Synechococcus sp. PCC 7335: one gene and its partner. The protein of the gene in region 1 interacts with the protein of each later gene in a pairwise test. Links are inferred from orthologs where the notes say so. Each region holds a gene or a part of one and is shown in the gene's direction. Other genes may lie near its edges. The genes, in order: uvrB and uvrA.

Region 1 (3,275 bases):
GGAGAGCGACCAATACAGCCTGCTCCAAACCCACCTAAAGGCGCACCATGCTCTGGCCCATCATCCAGATTACTGGCATAGCGCACAATATAGGGGGTATCCCAGGTCTTTCCAATTGGCCACTGCCAGACGCACTGCGGAATCTTAGAGCTAGGATCACTGGGCTTCATCTATAGGACACTACACGCTAGAACACCCCGGATTATCCTACGCTTTGTCAACTGCGCCAACTATATTTAGCGATCCGACTACGCCAAACTATTGCCAGCTATATATGACGGTATAGAGGCCATCTCTCTAGGAGAGATGGTAAGCGAAAGCTTATTCCTAAAGACGCCTTTTCCTTTATGGATAGCTGTCTGGTTTTGTTCGTAGACGACAGGGTTGCTCTCCCTGACATTTTGGCCTTAGAAATTTTAGCCTTAACGGTCTGGCACCCGTGGCTTGCATAGAGTTGCCTTGAAAGAGCGTTAGGCATAGATAGCGAAGTTAGTACTTGTGTATTATTATGAACGCACTAGCTCTCATTTGTTCTGCACTTGAGCGATCGCGGTCTCTATCGAAAGATGCGATCGCCGCTAGCTAATTCGTCTACCATAAGACAGGTTAAGTGCTATAAAGCCTGACGGTTGCCGCCGCTCTTGTTCTCATCCATGCCAAAGAAATTCAATATTCAAGCCCCTTTTGAACCTGCAGGCGATCAGCCCCAAGCAATCAAGCAGCTTGTAAAAAACCTCAAAGCGAACAGAGAGTATCAGACCCTACTAGGCGCGACCGGTACCGGTAAAACGCACACCATTGCCCGCACTATCGATCAGGTAGGTAAACCGACGTTGGTGCTAGCCCACAACAAAACGTTGGCCGCTCAGCTATGCAACGAGCTGCGCGAGTTCTTTCCAGATAATTCCGTCGAATACTTCATCAGCTACTACGACTACTATCAGCCAGAAGCCTACATCCCTGTCACCGATACCTATATCCAAAAGACATCTTCTATCAACGATGAGATTGATATGCTGCGGCACTCTGCTACCAGATCACTCTTCGAGCGCAAAGATGTCATCGTTGTTGCCTCTATCAGCTGTATCTACGGCTTAGGGATTCCCTCTGAATATCTCAACGCTTCGATTCCGCTGCGAGTAGGTGCAGAGACCAACCAGCGCCAAGTACTACGCGATCTAGCTTCTGTTCAATACACGCGTAACGATCTTGAAATGGGCCGCGGTCGCTTTCGGGTCAAAGGCGACGTGCTAGAAATTGGGCCTGCTTATGAAGACCGGGTGATTCGCGTCGAGTTCTTTGGCGATGAGATTGACGCTATTCGCTACATCGATCCGGTGACAGGGGCGACGCTGCAAAGCATGGACGCGCTAAATATCTATCCGGCCCGTCACTTTGTTACCCCCGATGACAAGCTAGAGGCTGCTTGCAAAGGCATTCGAGCTGAGCTTAAAGAGCAGCTCGAATTTTTAGAGAGTCAAGGTAAGCTGCTAGAAGCCCAAAGGTTGGAGCAGCGAACTCGCTACGACCTAGAAATGCTCGAAGAAGTTGGCTATTGCAACGGCGTCGAAAACTATACTCGCCATCTAGCGGGTCGCCTACCGGGTGCGCCGCCAGAGTGCCTGCTCGACTATTTTCCACATGATGACTGGCTACTCGCTGTAGATGAGTCTCACGTGACTGTGCCTCAGATTCGAGCCATGTACAACGGCGACCAGGCCCGCAAGAGAGTGCTGATCGAGCACGGCTTCCGGTTGCCCAGTGCTGCTGATAATCGACCGTTAAAGGCCGAGGAATTTTGGGATAAAGTCAATCAGTGCATCTTTGTATCAGCGACGCCCGGGGACTGGGAAATCGGTCTTTCTGAAGGACACGTTGTCGATCAGATTATTCGCCCAACAGGCGTACTTGATCCTGAAATCATGGTGCGACCTTCCGAAGGTCAAGTAGATGATTTGCTAGGTGAGGTTCGTATGCGAGCAGAAAAAGATGAGCGAACTCTGGTAACTACCTTGACCAAACGCATGGCCGAAGATCTTACCGACTACTTTAACGAGCACGGGGTTCGAGTTCGCTACCTTCACTCAGAAGTGCATTCAATTGAGCGAATCGAGATTATTCAAGACTTGCGCAACGGTGTATTTGACGTGCTCATAGGCGTCAATCTATTGAGAGAAGGACTAGACCTACCCGAAGTTTCCCTCGTGGCTATCCTAGATGCGGATAAAGAAGGCTTTTTGCGAGCGCAGCGATCGCTGATTCAAACCATTGGCCGTGCGGCTCGCCATATAGAAGGCAAGGCGATTCTCTACGCGGATAATATGACTGAGAGTATGGAGCAGGCAATTGGTGAAACTGAGCGCCGACGGGCCATTCAGGCTGAATACAACGAGAAAAACGGAATTACGCCGACCGCGTTGATTCGTCGTCAGTCCAACTCTATTCTCTCTTTCTTGGATGTTTCGCGTCGTCTTAATGCTGAAGAATTAGAACAAGCTGTTAGTCATAGCGATGAGCTAGCGTTAGAAGATATTCCGGCGCTGATCGGTCAGTTAGAGACAAAGATGAAACAGGCAGCGAAGGAATTGAAATTTGAAGAGGCTAGTGAGTTTCGAGATCGGATTAAACATTTGCGCGATCGCCTGCTGGGGAAACACAAATCGCCTTCTAGGCTAGACAAACAAGAAGTCAGTTAGAAAGCCTATCTTCTTTAATACCTTTCCAATCAGAGGAGTGTCTACCATGCACAGTTCTAATGCTAAGAAGCTTCGACGGAAATTTCATAAGCACAGACACTTCATAAATAGAGATTTTATACCGACATAGCAGTATTTTATACCTGCGCATTTACACCGACATCGTTGGACTATCAATCGATATCATTGGACAAAAAGTACTGCTTTCATTAAGACTACATCTATGTAATTTGTTCTTAATAATAAATTAAATCCAACAATCTCAATCAACCGTGATGTGTTGTCATATATCGATACAATTGATATGCGATAGAACTCACTCTTTAAGCATATAAGAGATATTAGTAATAAGCGATAATAGTAAGCCTAGCTACCGTCGACAATTCTTCCCAGTATGACAGTCTCATCCTCAGATTTCTTTATCGTTGGGATTGGTACCTCAGCCGGAGGTATCCAGGCGCTAGAAGAGTTCTTCTCAAACCTTTCTGATCATCCGAATGCGGCGTTTGTAGTTATTCAACATCTTTCGCCAGATTTTCGTAGCATGATGAGTGAAATTCTGCAGCGCAAGACAGCGAT
Region 2 (3,823 bases), 850 kb from region 1 along the record:
GGCGGGTTTTGGTGGAGACGGTGCCGCCGGTGGTGAGGTGGGCTCGCAACGAGGGCTGAGCGGAGTCGAAGCCTGGCATAGCAATTTTGTACTGAGCGGAGGGACCATTGGCTTGGCTTAGTGGTCTATCATGAAGCAATGTTTTTGCGGGTTTTTGCGTAGACTGAACCTTGTCTGAATCTCTCATATTGCACCCTACTAATGCCTCCTTCAAAAAAGAAATCAAACCAGGATCAGTCCGCTACGAAAAGTACTGCCCAAGTAGAGAAGACTAAGAAGAAGACGGCAGCAAAGAAAACTGAGGGCCAGGAGGTCAGTGCGTCGATGCCGAAGAAGGCTAGGAAGGTTGCGCCAGCGTCGAATGGGCATGGGCCAATTGATCTATCAGTCAATTTATCGGATACGAAGAATTTGATTCGAATTAGGGGGGCTAGGCAGCATAACCTTAAGGATATAAATCTTGATTTGCCTAGAGACAAGATGGTTGTGTTCACTGGTGTTTCGGGCTCTGGGAAGTCTTCTTTGGCGTTTGATACGATCTTTGCGGAGGGTCAGCGGCGCTATGTGGAGTCGCTGAGTGCCTATGCTCGTCAGTTTTTGGGTCAAGTTGACAAGCCAGATGTGGATGCGATTGAGGGGCTAAGTCCGGCTATTTCAATTGACCAGAAGTCTACGTCTCATAACCCGCGTTCTACGGTAGGGACGGTGACGGAGATTTACGATTACCTAAGATTGTTGTATGGGCGCGCAGGGCAGCCTCATTGTCCTCATTGCGATAGATCGATCTCTCCACAAAGTATCGATCAGATGGTGGATCAGGTGATGGAGTTGCCAGATGGAACGCGATTTCAACTGTTGGCGCCGGTGGTCCGGGGAAAAAAGGGGACACATCAAAAGCTATTGTCTGCATTGGCGGCTGAGGGTTTTGTTCGGGTTCGGATAAATGGTGAACCGCGTGAACTGGGTGACAATATTGAGTTAGATAAAAACAAGAAACATGATATTGAAGTGGTTGTTGATCGCTTAGTGAAGAAGGACGATCTTCAAGAGAGATTAGTCGATTCTTTGGCGACTGCGCTAAAGCGCTCTGAGGGGATTGCGATTATTGATGTTTTACCGGCTCGACAGACGGAACAGTCGGAAAAGTCGGCGCCAGCAGTGCCAGAAGAGATTGTTTTTTCTGAGAATTTTGCCTGCCCAGAGCATGGCGCGGTGATGGATGAGCTATCACCTCGATTGTTCTCTTTTAATTCGCCGTATGGAGCTTGCCCAAACTGCCATGGGCTAGGAAGTTTGCAGCGGTTTTCTGAGGAGCTAGTGGTGCCCGATCCAAAGGTGCCGGTTTATGCTGCGATCGCTCCCTGGTCAGAAAAAGACAACACTTACTATTTCTCACTGCTCTACAGCGTTGGTCAAGCTTTTGGCTTCGAGCTACAGTCTACTTGGGCTAGCCTAGAAGAATCTCAAAAAGAAGTGATCTTGCATGGATCAAAAGAGAAGATCTACATAGAAACAGACTCTCGCTATGGTAGGAACAAAGGCTATCATCGCCGATATGAAGGGGTACTGCCGATGTTGCAGCGCCAATATCAAGAAGCCTCTTCTGAGACATATAAGCAGAAACTAGAGAAATACCTTGTCGATCAGCCTTGTGAAGTCTGCAATGGCACGAGGCTAAAGCCTGAATCGATCGCGGTGCGGATTGGTCCATATACGATTAAAGATTTTACGAGCGTTTCTGTACGAGAATGTCGTGAAAGAGTCTACGAACTAGTGGGTGAAAATGGCAAAGCACCAAAACTCACCGCTCGCCAGATGGCTATTGGCGATCTCGTCCTCAAAGAGATAAAAGCCCGTCTGACTTTCTTATTAGATGTCGGTCTTGACTACCTAACCTTAGACAGAACAGCCAGGACCCTTTCGGGCGGAGAAGCACAAAGAATTCGACTCGCCACCCAGATTGGCGCAGGACTGAGTGGTGTGTTGTATGTGCTCGACGAACCGAGTATTGGGCTACATCAAAGAGACAATGATAGATTGTTGAACACGCTTCAAAGACTCAAAGGATTGGGTAATACTCTGATTGTAGTGGAGCATGACGAAGACACGATGCGAGCAGCCGACTATATCGTTGATATTGGTCCTGGCGCTGGCATTCATGGTGGGCAAATCGTCGCTCAAGGCCAGTTAGAAGATATCCTCAACTGCAAAGCGTCACTGACAGGTGCCTACCTCTCTGGTCGTCAAAAGATTGATACGCCTGTCAAACGCAGACCTGGTAACGGACGCAGCATCCAAATTCGTAATGCCCACCTCAACAATCTTTGCAACATAGACGTCGATATTCCGCTGGGTAAGTTCGTTTGCATTACGGGCGTCAGTGGTTCTGGAAAGTCGACTTTGATTAATGAACTGTTGCATCCAGCCATTCGCCACTACTTCGGCAGCAAGATTCCGCATCCAGCAGAGATGGACCCGATCAAGGGATTAAAGGCTTTGGACAAAGCAATTGTGATTGATCAGTCTCCTATTGGCCGAACGCCCAGATCGAATCCTGCAACATATACTGGCATCTTTGATGTTGTTCGCGATTTGTATACGGAGACCATTGAGGCAAAGGCAAGAGGATACAAGCGCGGACAGTTCTCTTTCAATGTAAAAGGGGGACGCTGTGAGGCCTGCGGTGGCCAGGGTGTGAACGTAATTGAGATGAACTTTCTGCCGGATGTGTATGTGGTGTGCGATGTATGTAAAGGAGCGCGCTACAATCGCGAGACTTTGCAAGTGAAATATAAGGGAAAGAACATTTCTGATGTGTTGGAGACCACAGCAGAAGAAGGCTTAAAGTTCTTTGAGAATATCCCGAAGGCAGCGAGTCGATTGCAGACGATGGTGGATGTGGGCCTTGGCTATGTGCGGCTAGGCCAGAAAGCGCCGACCCTCTCAGGCGGTGAGGCGCAGCGGATGAAACTGGCCAGTGAGCTGGCTAGAAGATCGACAGGGAAAACGCTGTATTTGATTGATGAGCCGACTACAGGATTATCTTTCTATGATGTGCACAAGCTGTTGGATGTGGTGCAGCGTTTGGTAGAGAAGGGTAATTCGGTCATTATGATCGAGCACAATCTAGATGTGATTCGCTGCTGTGATTGGGTGATTGATCTAGGGCCAGAGGGGGGCGATCGCGGCGGCAAAATTATCGCTCAGGGCACTCCAGAAGACGTCGCTGCCACAGAAGGTTCGTATACTGGCAAATATCTGAAGGAAGTACTCAGGCAGCATCCGCCGCAAGAAGATTGATCATAGATCAAATCCCGTTCTCGTCAGATAATCCGAGACTTCATGTACGAATACTCGCGCCTGTTCTAACAATGCAGAAGCTAGCTTCTGATCTGGCTTTAGCATTTCGCCATGATCATTAACCTGCCGTTCGTCAAAAGCACGATGTAGACTGCGAGAGAATTCCTTCGCAAAGATCCCCGTCTTGACAAATTCACGATCAAATAAGCTCATAACACCGCTATGCTTAGAGGTACCCAAGCCGCGAGTTGCCAACAGGCCCAAAAGAGCGTAGAACATTGCATAGTAAGAACGATTAATGCTACCTCTGAAGGCAGTAGATCTTAGCAGTAACTCTGCCTCTCTCAGCGTTTCTTGAGCTTCATCTAGACGGTATCTAACCAACAAATGCAGCTGGTTGCTCATGTCACAACAATGCCTTCTTCAAAGACCTTAGTCAGTAGCGGACTAGCGCCTACTGCTTCTGTTTGTAGTTGTGCCTCCGTGACGACGAATGTAGAGATGACGCGATCATACTCAAAGC

The links.
Region 2: the proteins of uvrB (region 1) and uvrA interact in binary tests that used the Escherichia coli proteins (3 or more experiments, as listed by UniProt). The link is inferred for Synechococcus sp. PCC 7335 from one-to-one orthologs.

The regions. Positions count from the first base shown.
Region 1 is NZ_DS989904.1:1,428,772-1,432,046, reverse strand. Bases 223-3,174 are described here. They hold uvrB (excinuclease ABC subunit UvrB), read left to right. Parts: upstream 223-653; coding sequence 654-2,696; downstream 2,697-3,174. Other genes in these bases: S7335_RS06360 (chemotaxis protein CheB), read left to right, coding at 3,091-3,174. Outside these bases: S7335_RS06370 (GH116 family glycosyl hydrolase), read right to left, coding at 1-170; more of S7335_RS06360, read left to right, coding at 3,175-3,275. UniProt on the Escherichia coli protein: The UvrABC repair system catalyzes the recognition and processing of DNA lesions. A damage recognition complex composed of 2 UvrA and 2 UvrB subunits scans DNA for abnormalities.
Region 2 is NZ_DS989904.1:2,279,349-2,283,171, forward strand. The notes cover bases 1-3,500. They hold uvrA (excinuclease ABC subunit UvrA), read left to right. Parts: upstream 1-324; coding sequence 325-3,300; downstream 3,301-3,500. Other genes in these bases: codA (cytosine deaminase), read left to right, coding at 1-59; S7335_RS09840 (HEPN domain-containing protein), read right to left, coding at 3,301-3,500. Also shown: more of S7335_RS09840, read right to left, coding at 3,501-3,705; S7335_RS09845 (nucleotidyltransferase domain-containing protein), read right to left, coding at 3,702-3,823. UniProt on the Escherichia coli protein: The UvrABC repair system catalyzes the recognition and processing of DNA lesions. UvrA is an ATPase and a DNA-binding protein. A damage recognition complex composed of 2 UvrA and 2 UvrB subunits scans DNA for abnormalities.